3 regions of the Wukongibacter baidiensis genome follow, and region 3 is predicted to be linked to each of the others. Evidence: riboswitches for the same ligand, from Rfam matches in the RefSeq annotation. Region 3 holds a riboswitch; each other region holds the start of a gene.

Region 1 (8,208 bases), 1.2 Mb from region 3:
TCCTATAGATAAAAACATTAGTATTTGAGATTTATTGAACCTCAAAGTTGCTTATAGATATACTGATTATTCTAAATGCCCCTTTAATATATAAGGGGTTTTTTGATATACATAATAATTAATCCAATTAGAAAAGAGTAGACTAGCATGACTCCTCCATTTTGAAACTGGCTCAGCTGTTGGATCGTCATTTTTAAAATAATTATTAGGAACTTCTATATCAATTCCTTTAGAAATGTCTCTCAAATACTCATTTTTTAGGGTATTAACATCGTATTCGGGATGCCCACTTATAAATATTTGTTTCCTATCCCTTGAAGCGACAATATATACTCCTGAATCGCTAGACTCAGATAAAATTTCAAGCTCAGGAACCTTTTCTATATCCTCTCTTCGTACTTCAGTATATCGTGAATGAGGTACATAGAAAACATCATCAAAGCCTCTTAGGAGATTCAATTTATTGTTATTGATAGTATGAGGAAATACTCCCGAAATCTTTTTATCAACTACATACTTAGGAACTCCGTAATGGTGATATAGACCTGCCTGAGATCCCCAGCAAATATGTAGGGTAGATGTAACGTTGGATATCGAAAAGTCCATGATTTCCTTTAGTTCACTCCAATATGCAACTTCTTCAAAGGGGAGGAGCTCAACTGGAGCTCCAGTTATTATCATGCCATCAAATTCTTGATCCTTAATATCACTGAAATGCTTATAAAAGGTACTTAAATGATCCTTGGATACATTCTTCGATTCATAGGACTCGGTATGGATGAATACTACCTCTATTTGCAGAGGAACATTTCCTAGTAGACGGAGAAGTTGAGTCTCGGTTTCTATTTTAGTAGGCATTAAGTTTAATACAACAATCTTTAATGCTCTGATATCTTGATGAATGGCACGGTTTTCGTTCATAACAAAGATATTTTCATTTGACAATACATCAAAGGCTGGAAGGTTTTGAGGTATAACTATTGGCATAGTAATTCTCCTTTCTCGTTTAGCTAGTTCCTCGGGCGGGGATATGGATATTTCCTTTTCGTTCATGCAATGAACCTGTTTCTTTATATGCTTCAAAGGAGAAAACTGATTCATTGAAATTACTAAAAGGAAATATCCATATCCCTTAGTCAGTTGAAATACCAGACTTCTATTCACAACATGTTAGATTAATAGTTTTACTTGAATCTCCAAACTAAGGACTTTATTTTATATTCTTTCAAGTGCGTTTGATAGATCATTTATTAAATCATCAGCATTTTCAATGCCTATTGAAACCCTAATCAATTCGGGGGAAACTCCACTTTGCCTCTGCTGCTCTTCGCTAAGCTGTTGATGAGTAGTGGAAGCAGGATGAATAATCAAGGATTTAGCATCACCAACATTGGCCAAATGAGAGAATATTTCTAGAGCGCTTATTAATTTCTTTCCTCCTTCGTATCCTCCCTTTACTCCAAAGGTAAAAATGGCACCTGTTCCATTTGGAAGGTATTTTTTAGAGATTTCATGATATTTGTTATCTTCTAGGCCTGGATAGTTAACCCAGTCAATTTTTTCATGCCCATTTAGAAACTCAGCAATTTTTTTTGCATTTTCAATATGTCTTTCTACCCTTAGGGATAGAGTTTCAAGACCAAGAGTAAGAAGGAATGAGTTAAATGGAGAAATACAAGCTCCTAAATCCCTTAGAAGAACAACTCTTAATCTAGCGATATATGCAGCTTCTTTAAATGCTTCAGTATAGGAAACTCCATTGTAACTTTTATCTGGCTCTACAAGCTTTGGAAATTTGCCATTATCCCAATTGAAATTACCGGAGTCTATAACCAAGCCACCTATAGAGGTTCCGTTACCGCCTATATATTTTGTTGCTGAGTATACTACGATATCTGCTCCAAACTCAAAGGGTTTGCATAAATAAGGAGTTGCGAAGGTATTATCGACTATTAAAGGAACATCATTTGCATGGGCTATCTCAGAGATTTTTTCAATATCACATATATTTATTCCAGGGTTCCCGATGGTTTCAATATATACTGCTTTAGTTTTATCGTTAATAGCTTTTTCGATATTTGAAGGATCATCTGGGTTTATAAAGTTTACTTTTATACCAAAATCCTTAAAGGTATTTGCAAATAATTGATATGTTCCTCCATACAAGGTAGAAGCAGCAACTATTTCATCACCAGATGATGCAATATTCAATATTGCATAACTTATTGCAGCCATTCCAGAAGAGGTTGCAACTGCTCCTATTCCACCCTCAAGTAAAGCTATTCTTTTTTCAAGAACATCTGTAGTTGGATTTGTAATACGGGTATAGATATTTCCAGCCTTTTTCAATGCAAATAAATCTGCTGCCTCCTCAGGTGTATCAAATACGTAGGATGTTGTTTGGTAAATTGGTACGGCCCTTGACTTTGTATTTGAATCAGGCTCATACCCTCCGTGTAGTTGAATAGTTTCAAAGTTTAGTTTTTTTGACATTTGAATTCCTCCTATTTTGATTTCTATTTTGAATACCTAGGGGCATCGAACCCCTTCGCTTTGGTCAGGTTTCTCTTCGAGAAATGACCTAAAAAAACTTCCTGCAGATAATCTGCAAGAAGTTTAAATTCTAAGCATCTTATCTTTCAGGTAAAAAACCTGCTGGATTTAGCACCTTGAATAAAAATTCAGGTTGCCGGACGTCATAGGGCCAGTCCCTCGGTCTCTCTTGATAAGTGTAAATATTGAGTTTTGTAAAACTTAGAAAAGATGTTTTAACTAAAAAAACTTCCTGCAGATAATCTGCAAGAAGTCTAAATTCTAAGCATCTTATCTTTCAGGCAAATACCTGCTGGATTTAGCACCTTGAATAAAAATTCAGGTTGCCGGACGTCGTAGGGCCAGTCCCTCGGTCTCTCTTGATAAGTATTGATATTGAATTGTATATTATAATATCAGTTTTGTAGCAAGATGTCAATAATAAATATTCAAATTATTTAATAAATATTTGGAAGGTGGGTCAGAAAAAGTTATAAGTATATTAGATTAGCATATCTAGTTGGCTTTGTGCTTTGAACTTTTGGCGATTCTATTTTCCTTATGTAATTAGATTTTTAGATATAGCTCTCAAAAAATAGAGTGAAAAAAAATTAACAATATTTGTTTACAGGAGAAAAAAGATGTGGTAATATATAACTGTGATAATGATAATCGTTATCAATTGATTTGGAAAAGGAGGTAGTCTTATGGCAAAGTGTTCTGATTCTTGTATATTGGCCTATAAAAGAAATAATGACTTCATTGGGTGGCTTGTTGAAATACTAGGACCTGTACTTATGGGTTCTAAGCCGGCAGAACTATTAAGTTTTCCAAAACATGAAAAACAGTTGTTAAGAAAAATAGATAGCATAGAAAAACATATGGGAAAATGTAAAAGAGTTACATATAGATTGTTTAAAAATAAAAGTGGGAGTATTAAGGTATTGTTTTATAATCCTAAAAGTTTAGATACAAGTTTACAAGAATACAGAAATATGAGGTTTCTAAAGAATTTGGGATATCCCTCAAAATATGGCTTAGATGAGTACTTGCAAATCATTATAGATAAGATGATTACTGGAGATATTCCCCATGAGATAGGGGTATTTCTAGGATATCCACTAAAGGACATTATAGGATTTATTGGTCATCCATCACTAAAGCTTACTAAGGTTAATGGCTGGAGAGTTTATGGAGATCCACGATTATCAGATAAAAGGCTTAATGAGTTTATAGAAGCTAAAAACAAAGTAAGGAAGTTGCTTGAGTTTAATGAACCAGAGAAAGTTCTAGTGTCAATTTGATTTATTGTAAGTAATAAAGCTATAAATAATATAGCAAAAAAATATATATGTAGGAGGCAATATCAATGAAAAAAGTAACTATAATCTACTGGAGTGGTACTGGTAATACTGAAATGATGGCTAATGCAATTTCTGAGGGAGTAAAAGATGTAGGAAATCCTGTTGATGTAGTTAAAGTTGAAGATGCAAACAAAGACATGGTAGTAAACTCTGAACTTTTAGCATTTGGTTGCCCTTCTATGGGAGCAGAGGTTTTAGAAGAAGGCCTTATGGAGCCATTCATTGAGTCATTGAAGGATATAGATTTTACCGGAAAAAAAGTAGCTCTTTTCGGTTCATATGACTGGGGTGATGGTGAATGGATGAGAGACTGGGAAGAGAGAATGAAGGGCTATGGTGCAAACATTGTTGATGAAGGTTTAATTATCCACTTGACTCCTGACGATGATGGCGTAGAAAAATGCAAGGACCTAGGAGATAGCTTAGCAAAAGCTTAAGTCTTATAGATAAAAAATAATATAGAGACTCAAGTAGAACTATTAATTTATGAACGTCATAAACTCTCAGAAACATAGAGCATTTTGATATGTATAAGTTAAGTTCTGTTATATGAACTCTATATAGTTGGGTTTATAGAAATCGCAATAAATCTTTTGCATTTTGCTTCCTTAAAAAGCCTTGAAACGTTGGCTATTCAAGAAATCAAAATGTAGATTTATAAGTGCGTTCTATATAGATATCAATTTTCTAGCAAAACTTAGAATATGATATTTATGCATAGGGTACAATGTACGAATATAGACCTTTCTAGAATACGTACTTTGTACCTCGTATTGCTTTTTTAATGGAGGCTAATATGATTCATTGTCTTGGAGATATATCGGATGATTTTGGACTATATCACGATATAATTGAATGTCTAGTAGGGGCATTAGAAGCAAAGGATTTATATACTAGGGGACACTCTATGAGAGTTGGTGATATGTCATACCAGCTTGCTAAAGAGATTGGACTTAAGGGAGAAGAACTTGAGATTATACATATAGCTGCCCATCTTCATGATATTGGGAAAATTGGTATTCCTGATAAGATATTAAATAAAAAAGGTAAACTAACTAGTAGTGAATGGAAGGCTATTAAAAGACATCCCGAAATTGGTAGTAATATCCTTAAGCGTTCAGACAAGCTTAGAAAAATTTCGAAGCTCGTTCTTCATCATCATGAAAGGTGGGATGGCAAAGGATATCCCTCTGGATTGAAGGAAGAAGACATCCCCTTAGGATCTAGAATTATCGCAATATGTGATTCCATTGATGCAATGACCTCCGAAAGATCCTATAGGAAGGGGATCCCTTGGAATATATGTAGAGAAGAGATTGAGTCCAATAAAGGAAGTCAATTTGATCCCCGGCTAGTAGAAGCAGCAAATGAATTATGGAAGTGTTGGAAAAATGAGTTTTATAGTAGATAGAAATCGCAATAAATCTTTTATATGCGTTCTATAATATACGTTTTCTTTCCCTAAAGAGTACTAGATAGGCTATTAATCCGTCTAGTACTCTTTTTATAATATAATGCGATAGGAAATGATTGATCTATTAAATTTATGGACAAATATAATTTCTTGACTTAAGAATCCTCATAAAAGACTTTTTACAGAATAGATATATAGAAAATTAGAACTATATGTTAAAATAGTGTAGTTAAACCTAGACTATCCATAGAAAGTTTAAAATTCTGCTACGTCCTTTTGATTCTAAGACATCCATTAAATTCTTGACGTACCGTTTTGGTATGCCTTCAAATTTAATGAAAGCCTTAGAAATCAAAACTACTTGCACCATTTCAAAATTTCCACGAATAATCTAGGTTAAACCTAGTTAAAGGAGAGGATAAGAATGAAGAGAGTAATGGCATTAATTTTAGCCTTAACATTATTCACAGTAATGTTTACAGGCTGTACTCAAAAACCAGCTCAGGAAGAATCAAAACCTGAAGTAAATATTGAATCTGATAAAAATGAGGAAGAGCAGAAAGAGGAGCCTAAGGCAGTAGAACCGGTATCTTTAAAGGTATCTTCACCGGGAGGACCCCTAGCAATAAGCTTAGTAAAAATGTTTAAGGAAAAGCCTTCTTTAGGAGAAAAAGTAGAAGTCTCCTATGAGGCAGTAAAATCACCGGATGTGATGGCTGCACAGATTATAAAAGGAGAAGTAGACTTTGCGGTTGTACCTACTAATTTAGCAGCAAAATTACATAATAAAGGTGTACCATACAAGCTTGCGGCATCTACTGTATGGGGAGTTTTATATATTGCTAGTAGTGAAGAAGTAAAAGGATGGGAAGAACTTAAGGGTAAGGAAATATATACTATTGGTAGAGGATTAACTCCAGATATATTACTTAGATATTTATTAACTAAGAATGGATTAGATCCAGAAAAGGATGTTACTATTAAGTACTTAGCTGGACCACAGGAATTAGCTGGATTTATGGTTACTGGAAAAGCTAATATAGCAGTAGTGCCTGAGCCTATGCTTTCAGCGGTGCTTATGAAGAACAAAGATGTTAAAGTTGTCTTGGACATGCAAAAAGAGTGGGAGAAGATAACAGGAAATAGTAGTTATCCGCAATCTTCATTGATAGTTAAAAATGAAGTTATAGAGAAGTATCCAGAAGTAGTTGAGAACTTCTTAGCTAAGTATGAAGAAAGTATATCGTGGGTAAATGAAAATCCTGCGGAGGCAGGAAAGTATGTGGAAGAGTTAGAGATAGGATTAAAGGCAGCCCTTGCACAGAAGGCGATCCCGGGAAGTAACTTAAAATACGTAGAGGCATCTGAAGCTAGATCTGCCATAGAAGAATTCTTAAAGGTACTTGTGGATTTTTCAGCTGAATCTATAGGAGGAGAGCTTCCGAAAGATGAATTATATTTCCAAAGATAGGCTATATACGTTATTATCAGTCCTGGTTTTAATAATAATTTGGAAAGTATCATCCTACTTTATTGGATACGAGCTTATTCTTCCCACACCAAAGGAAACGATAAATAGCTTAATTATTATTATAAAGGGAGAGACCTTTGGGCAAATAGTATTTAATACCGTGAGAAGATGCCTGTTAAGCTTCTCCATAGCATTCTTATTAGGAACAACTATGGGAATCATGGCAGGAATGTTTAGGCCTATATATTATTTGCTTAAGCCATTGATCATTATAAAAAAGGCAACACCAACAACGGCTATAGTCCTATTGGTGTTGCTATGGTTAGGATCAGAAGCACCGATTTTAATAAGCTTTCTTGTAACATTTCCAATTATATATGCAAACGTAGTAGAAGGGGTTCGAAATGTAGATTTAAAGCTAATTGAAATGGCTAAAGCATATAAAGTTAATAGAGTGAGAATTTTATATGAGCTATATCTGCCATCTATATTGCCCTACATAATGGCAGGAGCTTCTTCGGCTCTTGGCTTGAATCTAAAGGTAATTATAGCTGCAGAAGCCTGGAGTCAAGCACCAAAATCGATCGGAGACAGTTTTTTGATAGAAAAGATTGCGTTAAATACATCTGGAATATTTGCTTGGACGATTATAGTAATATCAATATCCGCACTGTTTGATTATTTACTAAGGTCTGTAGAAAAAAGAATAGTAAAATGGAAGTGAAATCTATGGGATACATTATAAGAAATCTTCATAAAAGCTTTGGAGACCTTATTGTTCTAAAGGATTTTAATATGGATATAAAGGATAGCAAGGTTATATCTATATTAGGGCCATCGGGTTGTGGTAAAACAACCCTGCTTAATATTCTATCGGGAATGATTGAACCGGAAGAAGGCGAAGTATTGGGATTGGAAGGTAAGACTATCAGCTACCTATTTCAAGAACCAAGACTGCTAAGATGGAAAACCGTAGAAGGGAATATTGACTTTATATTAAAGGATAAAATGACCTATGAAGAAAGACAGGAAAAGATTAGAAAATATCTCGAAATGGTTGGATTATGGGAATACAAAAACTATTATCCAGATAATTTAAGTGGAGGAATGAAGCAAAGGGTAGCGATTGCTAGGGCCTTTGCATATACTTCAGATATATTACTTATGGACGAGCCATTTAAGTCTCTTGACTTTGAGCTGAAAATGAATTTGATTCATGATTTTATAGGTCTATGGAAGCTTGATAATAGAACAGTTTTTTTCGTAACACATGATATTCAAGCAGCATTGATGCTTGGAGATGAAATACATCTTTTGAGTCAAAAACCAACTAAGATAATGGAGACAATTGTTAACAGCATTCCTCATGATGAAAGAAGTCTTCATAATAAGTACATACTTGGTTTGGCTGAAAAATTGTATAATCA
Region 2 (8,208 bases), 2.1 Mb from region 3:
CTTCTATTTTGAACTTTGAATTTTTAAAGTAGATATTTCCTTCTTCTCTTTTGATTTCATAGATATTATACACAAAGTTGGTCCTTGCTATTTCTGATATTTCCTCTAAACATTCATCTATAATACCATCGGTAATCTCATCGGCTTCTTTCTTGCCATATCCAAGGTAACGTAAGACCTCATTTTTATCAATTACTAAGTCTATATCCTTTTTATTAATCATGTTGTATTCAAGATGCCTTGTCATCAGTCAATACTCCTCTTATATTAGTGATGCTTTCAATAATCCTTCTTGTTGTTTTCGGCCTGTTCATTGTATAAACATGGATTCCGTCTATTCCCCAAGATAGAAGATCAATAATCTGCTCTATTGCGTAGGCGATTCCAGCTTCTTTTAGGGCTTCTGGTTTATGCTCGTATTTTTCTAATATACGAAGGAACTTTTTAGGCAAGCTGCATCCTGATAGTGAAACAATTCTTTCAACTTGCTTTTTACCTAGTACCGGTAATATCCCTGCTATTATAGGTACATTTATGCCTAGTTTGTCGGTTTTCTCTTTAAAACTATAGAAGGTTTCATTATCGAAAAATAACTGAGTTACTAGAAAGTCTACTCCTGCATCTACCTTTTCCTTTAAGTACAGTAGGTCCTTATCTAGACTTTCACATTCTAAGTGCTTCTCTGGATAGCATGCTGCACCTATACAAAAATCATCGTTTTTCTTAATGTGTGCAATCAAATCCTTTGCATATTTATAATGATCAGGACCTATATAGTCAGGTCCAGCTCCGTCTGGATAATCTCCTCTAAGTGCAAGTATATTTCTAACACCCTTGGCTTTAAGGGAATTCAATGTTTCTTCAACCTCGTTCTTAGTAGATGTTAGGCATGTAAGATGGGCTAAAGCCGATAGGTCATATTTATTTTTAATAAAGGAAGCTATATCTACAGTAGTATCCTTTGTACTTCCTCCTGCACCATAGGTTACACTAATAAAGTCAGGTTTCATATCATTTAAAGCATCTATTGTATTGTATATAGTTTCTACAGGATATTCTCTCTTAGGTGGAAAAATTTCAAATGAAATTAATGGACTTTTATTTTTAAATTTATCTCTAATTAACATAGTCATCCCTCCAGTTTTAATTAATATTTATGGTTTAACTAACTCTATCTTTCCCCATGCACCCATCTTGTCTTCTATAATTATTAAAATACCTTCAATGCCTTCGATGGCCTTTCCGTATTCTATTCCTTTATTTATGTCATCTGGGTCCTTTATGATATTTCCTATAGCCGTTGCAGTTGCATCTGCCAATAGGGTATCCTTTGATAAAACAACCACCGCATCGGCCTTTCCAAAGCTTATGGAATGTCCAATCGTACCTGCCGAGGTACATATTCCAAGGGGCGTATCTTCTGGAGATATTGATAATGCAATCTTCTCTGAAAATGGAGAATTACCAGCGTAAATTAGTATTTTTCTTCTCTTATTTGTTTTTATAAATATATCTCCACCATTTTCGATTATTATTTCATCTGTGTAATTCAATAGGTCGAGGCCCACGTATTGTGATACAGCACCTGCAACGGCAGCCATTGGGCCTACATTAGCATGGTTCGCTGCTTCAGCCATATGTTTTACTATTTCATCAGCATCCTTTGAAACTTCTAAGGGTACTAAACTTTTATAGAACTCAGTATCATTATCACCGTAGTCCTTAATGGCTGTTCTATACTTTTCAAGATATTGTTTTGCTTCCTTCACAAGGTTAGTTTTGGCGGATATGTGTAGATCCGATTCCTTATCAATTACTGTGAAATTTATGAAATTGTCTGCCTTCATGTATTCTCTATAAAATCTTTCTTCGTACATTTAATCACCATCCCCAAATAACCTCTGTCTTATATCATCACGCCTACTTAAACGATGCTTGCTATGGCCCTAACTGGACATGCTTTTATACATAGTTTACAGTCAAGACATCTATCCTTATGGAATTCTATCTTCCAGTCGTCGCTCATTGTAAGGGCTCCTACTTCACAGATCGATGTACATGCTCCACAGTTAACACATTTATCTTCATCTATAGTTATTGCGGTTTTTATTACTTTAACCTTTACACCTACAATTTTTAGATATTCTATACTTAGATCGATTTTTTCTTCTAATCCCTCTACTTCAAGGAATAAGGACCCCTCAATATTGTAATCTATCGACGCTCGTAGGATATTTATTTTTAAATCATAGTTTTTTATAAGGGTGTATGTAATAGGTTCACCCGTTAAATTTGTTGGGAATGATAATAGTAATAATTTTTTCATATCCTACGCCTCCTCTTCTTCTACTATTTCAAGGGAATTCACTTTATTATTTAATGGTAATGGCTGCACCGGTTCTTGTATTTGGAAATCACCCTTCCTAATCCAATCCTTCAGCTCATCGGCAATCTTACGGGCCTTATGAAGACTTGATAGCGGTGCCGTTTTGATTTCTTTACCATCAACAGTTACTTTGCCGCTTCTAAGCTCTGCATAGCTTACTCTACCTAGACTCGGCTTGCTTCTTCTTGGGACACTATAATCAATTATATTTGTATGAAGATCTTTGTCTTCAACGGATACATACTTCATCATTTCTTCATCAAGTATTGGAATAGGAATACCTATACCTACAAATATTGATGTACCATAATTTTCGAAAACTGCCGGTCTAATGTATTCCGTGCTCATATTCTTAAGATCCCCTATTACGGCTAATGTTCCAGCTCCACCTAGTGGCACTCCATTCTCGTCTCTATTACATGCGGAGTTAAATTGTGTACCCTGCCATGATATATATCCAACGGTTCCACCTAGAAATATTCTTGTGCCTATACCGATAGTTCTATATAGCGGGTCATTGAAAAGAGGGCTTAGTTGACCTGCCGTTGAGTATGTTATATTTCCTTGATCGGGCTGTAATATTCCCATGTAGGTATATATCCTTCTATCAGAAGTATTAATAGCTGCATTATAATTTTGATAACAGTTTCTTGGGTTAAATAAGTATGCCTCGTTGATGGATTCCTTAGTGATATATGTTTCTACTTCCTTACATGGATAGCAATCTGTACCACGGGCCGTTGCCATTAGATGAACTTTCTTTCCATCTATTAGATCACAGATAACATGGGCTCCGCCATACTCCATTCCTTTATCTTCCGATTCTTCAGTTGCTCCTATATATACATCAACAGCTGCAAGTCCTGAGTACGCAGGTACTCCATTTAAATGTACCTTTGACATTTTTATTGGCGGATCTGAGTGCCCAAAGTTAAGAAAAGCTCCCGAAGAACACATAGGTCCGAAGGTTGCTGTAGTAACAACATCCACATATTTTGTAGCCTCTTCTATCCCCTTTTCCTTAACAATATCGATTACCTCTTCAGCAGTAACTACCACAGCTGTACCATTTCTTATCTTTTCGTTAATCTCCTCATAGGATTTTTTCACTGCCACATTAATTCCCCCTTAGATAATTATTGATTATTTGTTTTCTAATTTTCTAAATATTTAAAAAAGCCTTTTCTGACAGAGAAAAGGCTTTTAATCACAGCATTCTCATCTGTCGGTATCACTACCGCTGGATTTAGCACCTTTGTACACGGAGTACAGGTTGCCGGATTTCATAGGGCCAGTTCCCTCCATCACTCTTGATAAGAAGAATATTTAGTTTTGATATATATAATACGATAAACATCTTACTTTCTGGAGATTTGACAGCCAGCGTTTTTGGGGATGTTAAATCTTCGGAATGTAATAGATTTTTCGTAACTTATATATAAAATATTAAAAGCCTTTTCCAACAGTGGAAAAGGCTTAATAAACTCAGCGTTCTCATCTGTCGGTATCACTACCGCTGGAATTAGCACCATTGTACATATAGTACCGGTTGCCGGACATCATAGGGCCAGATCCCTCCGTCACTCTTGATAAGAGATTAATTATTCACTTTTATGATTGATTATAAGTATACTGTCCTTAATAACAATTGTCAACACTTTTTTCAAAATTTTTTCTCAACTTTCAAGGTAGATAATACAAGGCAATATCATTGGCAATTACAACCTAATAAAACCATATATATATTCCTTGACACATAATAACGTGTATGATATTATGTTTATATTCCACGGAATATAAATCCGCGATATAGTAAACAATATGAAATCATAGGCTATAGCATGATAAATAATGAAAGCAGAGAGAAATATAGTAAAGTATTAGAATTCAGTAACTCTAATATTTCTTTAGAATGCTAAATTTATATGATATTCAGAAGTGTTTTTTAAGATAATCTTTTAAAATTTTATATGAAAGAGGCGATAAAATGAAAGTACATTTAATTTATTTTAGTCCCGGCGGTACAACAAAAAAGACAGTACAAAACATTGCAAAGGGCATGAAGGATCTTGAAATCATAGAGCATGATATGCTAAGAAAAGAAAACAGAGAAAAAACATATAACTTCTCAAAAGACGACCTTGTGATACTTGGAATGCCGACAGCATCTAAACTATTTGGTCTACCAGCTGAAATCATTGGTACCTTAAATGGAAATGGTACTCCATTTGTTGGAACTGTTACCTGTGGTAATGGTTATTATGGAAAGGCTCTCATTGTAATGAAAAAGGCAATGGAAGAAAGAGGCTTTAAAATGGTAGCCGGTGGAGGATTTATCGGTCAACACACTTTTGCATCAAATGTCGCAACAGGTAGACCCGATGCAAAGGACGAAAGAATACAGGTTAAGTTTGGGGAAGACATCTATAAGAAAGTAGTAATTCTAAAGGATCTTAGTTTTAATAGAAAACTAAAAATAGACTGGCCAGATGAAGGTGCATTTTCAACTATTAAATGCGCTCTAATTTCAGCCCTACCAGGATTAGGAGTGAAACTTCCAAACTCATGGAAAGAGCTATCTGTGTCTGATTCATGTATTAAATGCGGCAAATGTGTAAAGCACTGTCCTACGGAAGCAATTACATTAAAGGGGAATATAGAATTTGATATAAATAAGTGTATTGGTTGTTATGGCTGTGCTAACGCATGTCCTAAAAAGGCAATAAAGTCTGCGAGTCCAGCATTGATTAAATCCGTAGACAATGTAGTTAAATATAGAGATAAAAGAAAAGAGCCTGATGCATTTCTTTAGAAGCTAAGTAAGTAATTGAAGAAATTGCATAATAAATATGGTATAGCTCTGTGGAATTTAAGACTATATATAGTAGTAAGTTTTTTAGGATTGTAATTATGCAATTTGCTCTATTAATAATTTTTGTGAGGTGTATATAATGGATGGGGTTAAATTATTTAATAATGCGATGAGTAAGAATCTAATAGAAAATAGAAGATTCTTATCAGGTAGAACAAATTATTTACCGTCGTATGCAAAGGCTGTTGTAAAACTAAAAAAGCAAGAGAAAATAAGGGCAGAAATATTGGCGAGTGATGATGTTACTGTTCCTCCTATATTGATTATTAGCGTTACTAATGATTGTAACTTATCCTGTGCTAGCTGCTATGCTTGTGCTCAAAACAGAGTTAAAGACGATGAGATGACTATTGATGATATAGATAATATAGTCAAAGAAGGTATTGATTTAGGAGTAAGTATTATTATGATAGCTGGTGGAGAGCCCCTCGTAAAAAAGAATATCCTAGATATTCCTAAAAAGTACAGTGATACTCTATTTGTTATGTTTTCAAATGGATTATTAATAGATGATAAGGTAACAAGGCAACTAAAAGACATTAAGAACTTGATAATAGCATTTAGCTTAGAAGGTGACGAAGAATCTACCGATGAGAGACGTGGAAACGGTGTGTATAGAAATGTTATGTCGGTTATGCAGAAACTTGATGACAGTAAAATTATATTCGGAACATCGATAACCTTAACAAGTAAAAACTATGATTTAGTTATTAACGATTCTTATTTGTCTAATTTAGAAAAAATGGGCTGTAGAGCAGTATTTTTAATAGAATATGTACCTTGCAATGGTGATAAAGGTTTATGTTTGACCGAGAAACAAAAAGAAGATCTAATTATGCAAATAAGTACACTCAGTAAGAATTATTCTATGTTGGCTATCCCCTTACCTGGAGACGAGGAAGCTTTTGGTGGTTGTTTAGCAGCAGGTAGAGGTTTCTTGCATATAAGTAGTACTGGTAATGTAGAAGCGTGCCCTTTTGCTCCAATTTCTGATGTTAATTTGAAAGAAAAATCTTTAATAGATGCTTTAAAATCTAATATGCTAAAAAAGATAAGAGATAACCATCATTTGTTGCAGGAATCACAAGGTGGATGTGCTTTATATGAAAATAAAGAATGGATTGATGAGTTAATTTCTTAACTTAAAGCAATTTCTATGGACTAAAAAGTATTGCTATTTTCAAAGCTTATAAAAATATCACAATTTCTTTTCACCAGATTGTATTTTTATTAAAACCCTTGATACCTACTTGAATATAAATACTAAAATTTGCTAGAATGATTATATTGAATCTGAATTGTTCATAAAAAATTCGGGTTGAATTTTATCAAAGGTTACTTTTCTACTAACTATAGTATTTATTGTGTTATATTTTACAACATTTAATATCCGAAAGGTGAAAAGTAGGTGATTATATCAATAAAATAACTTGTAGCATTGTAGAGATTTCAAGGAAAATGAGCTGTCATAACCATTCGTATGCTCAGATAGTGATTCCTCTTGAGTCCTATGTCTATATACAAACAGATTATGGAAATTTTCAAATCGACGATAAGTCTCTAGGTTTTATACCACCTAATTGTTATCATCAATATAGGAGCGAATCTGGAAAAAAATCATTAGTAATTAATATTCCTAATAGCATGATTAAAAAGACAGATATGGAAAAACTGAAATCAAGTAGCAAGACTTTGATTGATAACAGAATTTCATTATTGATTAGTCTAATTACTCAGGAAATTGAGGAAAATCCAGATTCTGAATCAGTTAAGTATTTATTTTTCTATTTATACGATAAGATTATTGAAAGAAAAAAATCCAAGTCAATAGATTATATCAATAAACACTATAACGAGAGTATAAGTGTATCTCATTTAGCAGCACTAGAGCATTATAATGTTAATTACTATACTGAATGGTTTAAAAAGCAAACAGGAATGACGCCGAGAGACTATATTCAAAGATTAAGGATCGAAAAGGCTAAAGAGCTTTTATTAACAACAAAGTATAGTATTAGTGAAATATCTAATCAAGTAGGTTATGATCACAGTTCGTCATTCTGTAGGATATTTAAGCTATTAGAAAATATGAATCCCACTGAGTATAGAAAGTTGAATTCCTAGTATCTTTATCCCTAAGAAGTATATTGTAATAAGCTATTATTTAGACTCTTCTTGACCAGATAAAAGAGCTATCCAAACTGAGATTCTGCTAATAATCATCTGAAATACTGTATAGAGAAATAAGCCTTCAAACTATATAATTATTTAAGAATTTAGGAATTCATAAATAATTATTCGGAGGTATCAATATGATCAGTATGGAAAGGAAAAGTCATAGAGAAGCACTATTTACAATAGCATTCTTATCTCTTACAGGTCTTTTTATAGGTTATTTGAGTTTTAGTATGGATACATCGAATTTATTTTCATCACTCATGAAAACTGCCTATAGTTTATTGCTAGAGACTGCTTTCTATATACTAGCAATATCTGTTATAATGGGAGCTGCTGGCAATCTTGCTTCAGAGTTTGGTGTTGTGAAAATATTAAATTACATTTTCTCACCATTTATGAGGCCACTTTACAATCTTCCAGGTGCATCTTTTCTAGGTGTCGTAACAACTTATTTATCCGATAACCCTGCAGTTATTACCCTTGCAAATGATAAATCTTATCTTGAATATTTTAATGAAGATGAAGTTCCGTGCCTATGTAATTTAGGAACATCCTTCGGTATGGGACTGATACTTACTACATTCATGATAGGATTTGGATTTTTCAAGGAAGCTTTAATAGGAAATTTAGGTGCAATTATTGGTAGTATTGTCAGCGTTCGTATAATGTCATATAAGATTAAGCAAAAAGGGTATTTTTCAAAGGCTGAAAAGAGAGAAGTTCCTAAAGATGATTTGGAAAATACTTCAGAATCGTCAAACAATAATTCAGA
Region 3 (8,208 bases):
GGCAGTAGAACTTCTACTTTCAAACCATCCAAATGAATGCTTTACCTGCCCTAAAAACCTAGAATGTGAGCTTCAAGCCCTAGCGAAGGAGCTTGGAGTAAGGGAAATTAAATGGGAAGGGGAAAGGATGGATTATCCAAAGGACTTGTCAAGTGACGCAATAGTAAAGGATGCAAATAAATGTATATATTGTAGACGCTGTGAAACTATGTGTAATGAAGTCCAAACCTGCGGTATTCTGTCGGGTATAGGAAGAGGATTTGATGCCTTTGTTGGACCAGCCTTTAATATCCCAATGGTAGAATCATCATGTACATATTGTGGTCAGTGTGTTGCAGTGTGTCCGACGGCAGCCCTTACAGAAATCAATCATACCGATAAGGTTTGGGAGGCTTTAAATGATCCTGACAAGCATGTTGTTGTACAGACAGCTCCAGCTATTCGTGTTGCGATAGGAGAGCTTTTTGGTATGGAGCCAGGGACAATAGTTACTGGTCAGCTAGTAACAGCTTTAAGACGTATGGGCTTCGATGGAGTTTTTGATACGGATTTTGGAGCCGACCTAACAATAATAGAAGAGGCAAAAGAATTGATATACCGTATGGAAAATAATAAGACATTGCCTATGCTTACGAGCTGCTGTCCTGCATGGGTTAAGTTTATAGAGCATCAATTTCCAGAACTTCTAGAGATACCGTCTACCTGTAAATCGCCCCATATAATGTTTGGTACAATTGCTAAAACCTACTATGCAGAGAAAAATGATATTGACCCAGATAATATAGTTGTAGTTTCAATAATGCCTTGTATAGCTAAAAAGGCTGAAGCTAAACGTCCAGAGCTTACTAAGGATGAAAATGACAATGTAGATATCGTTGTTACAACCCGTGAACTGGGAGAGATGATCAAAGAAGCCGGAATAGATTTTAAAAACCTTCCAGAGGAGGATTTTGATAGACCACTGGGAGAAAGTACCGGAGCTTCAGTTATTTTTGGTACAACAGGTGGTGTAATCGAGGCGGCTATTCGTACAGCATATGAGTGGATCACAGGAGAAGAGCTTAAAGAAGTCGAATTCAATCAGCTTAGAGGTATTGAAGGACTCCGTGAAGGCAAGGTTAAAATAGGTGATAAGGAACTGACCATAGGTATTGCCAGTGGACTTGGAAATGCCCGCAGACTTCTTGAGGAAATTAGAGAAAACGATTCAAAGTACGATGCAATTGAAATCATGGCATGCCCAGGAGGCTGTATTGGCGGTGGAGGACAACCATACCACCATGGAAATGATGAGATTGTTAAGAAGCGCCAAGAGGCAATCTATAGAGAGGATAAAAGAAAGACCCTCAGAAAATCCCATGAAAATCCTGAAGTTATGAGGCTATACGAAGAATATCTTGGTGAACCATTCGGAGAAAAAGCTCATGAGCTTCTTCATACTCATTATGAGGAAAGAGAGAGGATTTAGAATATAGAGAATATACGTTAAGTAGGGACCTAGGTCTCTACTTAATGTATATACAACTACTAAATTTGCAAAAAATAATAACAAAAGAAAGGGGTAATGGACTTGGCAAAAAAAATGGGGTTATTACCAAAACTGATTGCGGGAATTATTCTCGGTATAATTGTAGGTCTAGTTTCTAGATCTGTGGAAGTCTATTTCGTAGTAAGGATATTAACCACATTCACTAGCATTTTTGGAAACTTCTTAGGATTTATCATTCCACTGATTATCATTGGATTTGTTGCTCCGGGTATTGCAGACCTAGGTAGAGGAGCTGGAAAGTTATTAGGGTTAACAGCACTTATTGCCTACGTTTCAACTATAATTGCTGGAACTACAGCATTTATTATAGGCAGCACAATATTACCGGGTGTGATTAAAGCTGGAGAAACAGCCGGTGAAGCAGGAATAGAGCTAGCACCATATTTTACTATTGAAATGCCACCGATGATGGGAGTAATGACTGCTTTAGTTACTGCATTTATTTTAGGACTTGGTATGGCAAATATAGAAGGAAAGACCTTGTTCGAAGCCCTAAGAGACTTTCAACATATAGTACAGGGTGTAATTAGAAGGGTATTGATTCCATTGATACCAATTCATATCTCAGGTATTTTTGCAAGATTAACTACTACAGGGGAAATATTTAAGACAATAAAGGCATTTTCATCGGTGTTTGCTTTAATAATAATTTTGCAAATATGTTATGTAATAATACAATACATAGTAGCATGGATGGTAAGCGGCAAGAACCCCGTTACATCAATAAAAAACATGCTTCCGGCATACTTTACAGCCCTAGGTACTCAATCCTCAGCGGCTACTATACCTGTGACTATTCAAAGTGCTCGTAAAAACCATATAACCGAAGATATTATTGATTTTGTCATCCCATTGGGAGCGACTATCCACTTGGCTGGGGATACCATTACCTTAGTGCTTGCGTCCATGGGAGTGATGCTGATAGCAGGAACAACTCCGACCTTTGGAACTATGCTTCCATTTATATTAATGCTTGGAGTAACAATGGTTGCTGCACCAGGAATACCCGGTGGTGGGGTATATGCAGCATTGGGCTTATTAGAAAATATGTTGATGTTTACCACTGGTCAGCAGGGTCTTATGATTGCTCTACATTTTGCCCAAGATAGCTTTGGGACAGCAACAAATGTGACTGGCGATGGTGCTATAGCAATAATGATTGATGAGATAGCGAAGAGAAAGAAGTAAGGGGCTGTCTCATAAAGATTTCTTATGAGTTCAGCCCAGGGTGTTTCAGAAATTCGCCATTCTGAGACACCCTCATTTATTAGAAAGCAGGAACTACGGCTCCCTTATATTGTTCTTCAATGAAATTTTTAACCTTTTCCGATTGTAAAGCCTCAACCAATTTCTTTATACTTTCATTCTCTTTATCATCGGGTCTAATAGTAAGTATATTTGCATATGGAGATTCACTTCCCTCGATTATTAATGCATCCTTTGAAGGATTAAGACCAGCTTCAAGAGCATAATTTGTATTGATAACAGATGCATCAACATCATCTAGAGTTCTAGGTAACTGAGCTGCATCGATAGGTTCAAATACTAAGTTCTTAGGATTTTCTATTATGTCATTATCAGTAGCTTCTAGGCCAGCATTTTCCTTGAGCTTAATATATCCCTTAGCTTCAAGAAGAATTAACGCTCTACCTTCATTAGTAGGATCGTTTGGAATAGAAATTACGGCTCCATCCCTTAATTCATCTACTGACTTGATTTTCTTTGAATACAGCCCAAGGGGCTCAACATGAACCTTAGCAGCACTAGCTAGCTGTATCTTGTGTTCCCTAGCAAAGGATTCCATGTAAGGTACGTGTTGAAAGAAGTTTGCATCTATTTCCTTCGCATCTAGAGCAAGGTTAGGTTTTACGTAATCAGTAAATTCAATTATTTCAAGGGTAATGCCCTTTTCTTCAAGCTTTGGCTTGATTAAATTTAAAATCTCAGAATGAGGTACCGGTGTTGCACCTACCTTTAGAACTACTTTATCATCCTTAGACTCATTATTTGCCGGTGCATTAGAAGAAGTACAACCAGCTAATGCAAGGGAAAGAATTAGTAAACCAATAGTAATTAATAAGATATTTTTTTTCATTAAATTTTCCTCCTTAACTTTTCTTCAGTGTTTTTGCTAAAAAATTTCCTGAGAACTGAGTAATTTGAACTATAGCAATAAGTACAATTACGGCAGCTATTAATACATCTGTTTTAAAACGATGATAGCCATATCTAATTGCTAAATCTCCTAGTCCACCTCCTCCGACTATTCCAGCTATAGCAGAATAACCTAAAATATTTATAAGTGTTATAGTAATACCAAGGACAAGGGATGACATTGCCTCTGGTAATAAAACCTTTAGAATAATTTGAAAGGGGGATGCACCCATTGCAATTGAAGCCTCTACTATTCCCCAATCAATTTCTCTTAAAGAAGTCTCGACTACCCTTGCGAAGAATGGTGTAGCCGCGACGACCAATGGAACAATAGCTGCTGTAGTTCCAATAGAAGTACCTACTATAAACCGAGTAAATGGGACAATTAAGATTATTAAGATTATTGCAGGCAGTGACCGTATAATATTAATTATTGTAGAAAGCACCTTATTTAGTGAAGGAAAAGGCATTATATGGTTTTTTTCTGTAACTACTAGGATTATGCCGAGGGGTAAACCAAGTAGTATTGTAAACAATGCCGATATTCCTATCATATAAAGTGTTTCAACAAGTGATGGGATAAGAAGTTCAAGTATATTATTCATTTGCAATCACCTCTGCTTTTACATTATTAGACTCAAGGTATGAAATAATAGTATTTAAATTATTTGATATATTATCAATACCTATAGTTAATTTACCTAAGGGTTGATCTTGAACATATTCTATTTGGCCCGACAAAATGTTTACATTAATATCAAACTCCCTTATTAAGCTTGATATAACAGGCTCCTTTGCACTTCCCTTTGTGAAGGAGAGATTCAAAGTCACACCCTTTATGAATTCTTTTGGTAAGTAATTATTACTCTCTACAAAGTGCTTCGTTATCTCGTTGCCAGGTTTTGAAAAGACATCCACGGTGTTTCCTGCTTCAATAACTCTTCCACCTTCTAATATCGTTACATAATCACATATTTCTTTAATTACATCCATTTCATGGGTAACGACAACCATTGTAATCCCTAAGGACTTATTTATATCTCTAAGTAAAGTTAGAATTTGCTTTGTGGTTTTAGGATCTAGGGCCGAAGTAGCTTCATCACATAGTAAAACATCTGGTTCGTTGGCTAGGGCCCTAGCTATACCTACTCGTTGTTTCTGTCCTCCGCTTAATTGAGATGGATAAACATTGGCTTTGTCAGAAAGCTCTACCAACTCGAGTAAAGATATAACTCTTTTTTTGATTTCGGCCTCAGGTATCTTAGCTAATCTCAATGGAAAAGCTATATTATCAAAAACGGTTTTACTTAATAAAAGATTAAATCCTTGAAAAATCATACCTATTCGCTTTCTTGCATTTCTGAGATCTTTGCTATTTAATGTTGTTAGATTTACTCCATTAATCAAAACTTCACCGGAAGTAGGTTCTTCAAGTCGGTTTACACATCTGATTAGAGAGGATTTACCTGCTCCACTCAGGCCAATTATTCCATGAATAGAACCTTTGTTGACTTCTAAGTTGATATTTTTTAAAGCTACTACTTCATTTTTATTCTTGCTATACACCTTTGTTAGATTACTAAGTTTAATCAATTGATTCACCTCACTAATAAAAGTTTGAGGACTGAGATGTTCACGTCTTGGTAAAACTTTTTTCCTATGAAATTACAGCAATAAAAAAACCTCTTTCGATAACGAAAGAGGTAATAGGCTTATAGTTAGTCTCATCTCTCGATACCGAAATATCGCTGGATTTAGCACCGATGCATAAAATGCCGGTTGCTGGGCTTCATAGGGCCAGTCCCTCCGCCGCTCTTGATAAGAGTTTCAGATATTTTGTTTTACGATATTTTAATAATATGATTTATATTATAAAGCAATGATAAGATTTGTCAATAGAGAATTTTCTATGTAAAATTTACCAAATATCAAATAATATTAAAATTTAAGTTTAATTTTCAATAACATATGGGTATTAATAAACTAATAGAAGATTATTATAGAGATTTCATTGAAAACTCTATATAGGAGGTTGTGTAGTGGATATTTATGAATTTGCTATGAATATGGAACTAGATGGAAAAAGATATTATGAAGAGCTGATGAATAGATCCCAGGATGAGGGGCTTAAAAAAATATTTGAAATGCTTGCAAAGGATGAAGATGATCACCATAGAATAATAAATGGCATGAAGGATGCTGAAGGAGAGAGTATCAAATCAAACACTTTAAAAAAGGCAAATAATATATTTGCTGAAATGCTTTCCTCAGATAAGAAAATTGATCTAACGGCTCCTGCTATAGAAGCCTATAGACATGCTTACAACATGGAAGATAAAAGCATGAAATTATATGAAGAACACTATCATAAGGCTGAGGATGAAAGAGAAAGAATGATATTTAAAAAACTTGCAGAAGAAGAGAAGAAACATAAATTAGTTATGGAAAATATTTTAAATTTTGTAGGTAAGCTTGAAAAAAAGAAAGCGGTAGAGCCTTTAAAGTTTATATCAGAATGTAAAGGATGTAAGTGTTTAAGATAAAAATTTAAAGGGCGGCGTGCGATGCATCCAAATTATAAATTCATAGATGGTAGAATGACATGTTCAAATTTCAAGTGAAGAGGTCATTTCTAAGATATGGGGCAAAGTTCTAAAGAACAATGCCTATTTTATTGTATATAGAAAATCACAATGTAGATTTATAAGGAGGTTATCTCTTTAAACTTATTCATATATATATTATAATCTTGAATTGAAAAGAAGATTTATAAATGGGTTCTATATAGGAAAAAATATCTTTATAAATACTTATTAGGAGAGAATTTATGGATAATATACTAAGTTTAATAGATAGCGTAGTAGGTGAGGAAAAGCTTATACAGGGAGTATTAAGCAATGTTAGGAAAAAGAGCGAAAAGACCTTTAACAAAGTTTCAGTAAAACCCGTAATTATTAAAAATCAATTTATGATTCAGTTTACATATCACTATGATAAGAAAGTAACCCATAACAACCTTGATTCCTATGAAGCAATATCAGAGCTAAATAATCTGATTAAATCATATTTTAGGCAAGCAAATATATATACAATAGATGCAGACTATCAGATATTAGTAAGTAAAAAAGGGAAGGAAAAGGTACTTAAAAAGTCTCCAACAAAGGAAAAAGTAGATCTAAGTCATAATCGAAAGAAAAATTATATACTTCCAGAAAATGAACCTTGTGAATTTTTAATCAAGCTTGGGGTTATGAATAAGGATGGAAAGATTCTATCTCAAAAATATGACAAATTTAAGCAGCTAAATAGATTCTTAGAGATGGTCTCAGATTGTATACCTCATTTAAATAAAGAGCGTACTATAAATATAATCGATTTTGGCTGTGGAAAATCGTATCTTACCTTTGCTTTATACTATTATCTTGTGGATAAACTAGACTTGGATGTTAATATAATAGGACTTGACCTTAAAGAAGATGTAATAGAGTTTTGTAATAAAATAGCTAGTGAGCTAGGCTATAATAAACTGAAATTTATACATGGAGATATAAAGGGTTTTGAAGGAACCCAGAAGGCTGACATGGTAGTTTCACTTCATGCCTGTGATACAGCTACCGATGACGCCCTTATCAAAGCGGTGAATTGGGAAGCAGATGTAATCCTTTCAGTTCCTTGCTGTCAGCATGAGATGTTTAACAAAATTCATAACCCCGTAATGAAACCTATGGAGAAGCATGGAATCATTAAGGAAAAGCTTTCAAGTCTTATTACCGATAGCATCAGGGGAAATGTTCTTGAAATAATGGGATATTCTGTACAGATGCTGGAGTTTATAGATATGGAACATACACCGAAAAACATTCTTATAAGGGCCTTTAATAAAGGTAAATACAATGAAGAGTCTATAAAGCAATATAAAGAGTTTAAAAAGTTTTGGAATATAGACCCCTACCTTGAAAAAGCTATGGGTGAGGAAATGAGGAAAAGAATAAGCTTCTAGCTACTAGGATTTAGTCGAAACTATTAGGTTTTAGCTTGATAAGAGATTGAACTAAAACTATTTAAAAAGATATATTTATGCCATATATAAATTACGAAAAATCTATTACATTCCGAAGATTTAACATCCCCAAAAACGTTGGATGTCAAATCTCCAGAATGTAAGATGTTTATCGTATTATATATAGATGAAAACGTGACTAGGGGACTGACCCATCTGACATACAATCTTTTTAGTGTGTCTGGGGGTCTGTCCCCTTGTCATGTTTTCCAAACTTAAAGGAAAAACCCTTAAGCTGTATATCAAACTTTTAATGTTTACTTTGCTTCTAAACCTTTCTTATAGTATCCTTCCATAATATCCTTTGGAACCATACTCCCACCGGTTGCCCAAGCAATGTGAGTAGCATTCTTCATCTTTTCTTCTAGATTGCAATCCTTAAAATATTTCTGCCCTAAGCTATCCTTAAATAACTTAACAGCACCTGGAACACCTGCCAGAGCTG

The links. Region 3 has a riboswitch for S-adenosylmethionine ahead of R9X47_RS14645 (methionine ABC transporter ATP-binding protein). Riboswitches for the same ligand answer to the same signal wherever they lie in the genome.
Region 1: another riboswitch for S-adenosylmethionine. It lies ahead of R9X47_RS20190 (O-acetylhomoserine aminocarboxypropyltransferase/cysteine synthase family protein); the one in region 3 lies ahead of R9X47_RS14645 (methionine ABC transporter ATP-binding protein).
Region 2: another riboswitch for S-adenosylmethionine. It lies ahead of R9X47_RS24055 (homocysteine biosynthesis protein); the one in region 3 lies ahead of R9X47_RS14645 (methionine ABC transporter ATP-binding protein).

The regions. Positions count from the first base shown of each region.
Region 1 covers NZ_CP138202.1:4,484,920-4,493,127, forward strand. The annotation lists gene metA (homoserine O-acetyltransferase MetA) at 67-987, opposite strand; gene R9X47_RS20190 (O-acetylhomoserine aminocarboxypropyltransferase/cysteine synthase family protein) at 1,216-2,493, opposite strand; SAM riboswitch class I at 2,630-2,732, opposite strand; SAM riboswitch class I at 2,821-2,922, opposite strand; gene R9X47_RS20195 (DUF3793 family protein) at 3,240-3,836, shown strand; gene R9X47_RS20200 (flavodoxin) at 3,902-4,333, shown strand; gene R9X47_RS20205 (HD-GYP domain-containing protein) at 4,693-5,307, shown strand; gene R9X47_RS20210 (ABC transporter substrate-binding protein) at 5,735-6,781, shown strand; gene R9X47_RS20215 (ABC transporter permease) at 6,759-7,505, shown strand; gene R9X47_RS20220 (ABC transporter ATP-binding protein) at 7,511-8,208, shown strand, end outside.
Region 2 covers NZ_CP138202.1:5,334,346-5,342,553, reverse strand. The annotation lists gene R9X47_RS24075 (vitamin B12 dependent-methionine synthase activation domain-containing protein) at 1-247, opposite strand, end outside; gene metF (methylenetetrahydrofolate reductase [NAD(P)H]) at 231-1,127, opposite strand; gene R9X47_RS24065 (UPF0280 family protein) at 1,155-1,877, opposite strand; gene R9X47_RS24060 (NIL domain-containing protein) at 1,925-2,326, opposite strand; gene R9X47_RS24055 (homocysteine biosynthesis protein) at 2,330-3,502, opposite strand; SAM riboswitch class I at 3,602-3,706, opposite strand; SAM riboswitch class I at 3,878-3,982, opposite strand; gene R9X47_RS24050 (EFR1 family ferrodoxin) at 4,374-5,198, shown strand; gene R9X47_RS24045 (radical SAM protein) at 5,338-6,399, shown strand; gene R9X47_RS24040 (AraC family transcriptional regulator) at 6,717-7,382, shown strand; gene R9X47_RS24035 (CD0519/CD1768 family membrane protein) at 7,580-8,208, shown strand, end outside.
Region 3 covers NZ_CP138202.1:3,239,112-3,247,319, reverse strand. The annotation lists gene R9X47_RS14665 (NADH-dependent [FeFe] hydrogenase, group A6) at 1-1,468, shown strand, start outside; gene R9X47_RS14660 (dicarboxylate/amino acid:cation symporter) at 1,583-2,737, shown strand; gene R9X47_RS14655 (MetQ/NlpA family ABC transporter substrate-binding protein) at 2,817-3,644, opposite strand; gene R9X47_RS14650 (methionine ABC transporter permease) at 3,658-4,308, opposite strand; gene R9X47_RS14645 (methionine ABC transporter ATP-binding protein) at 4,301-5,296, opposite strand; SAM riboswitch class I at 5,425-5,528, opposite strand; gene R9X47_RS14640 (ferritin-like domain-containing protein) at 5,743-6,246, shown strand; gene R9X47_RS14635 (class I SAM-dependent methyltransferase) at 6,531-7,703, shown strand; gene R9X47_RS14630 (D-serine ammonia-lyase) at 8,021-8,208, opposite strand, start outside.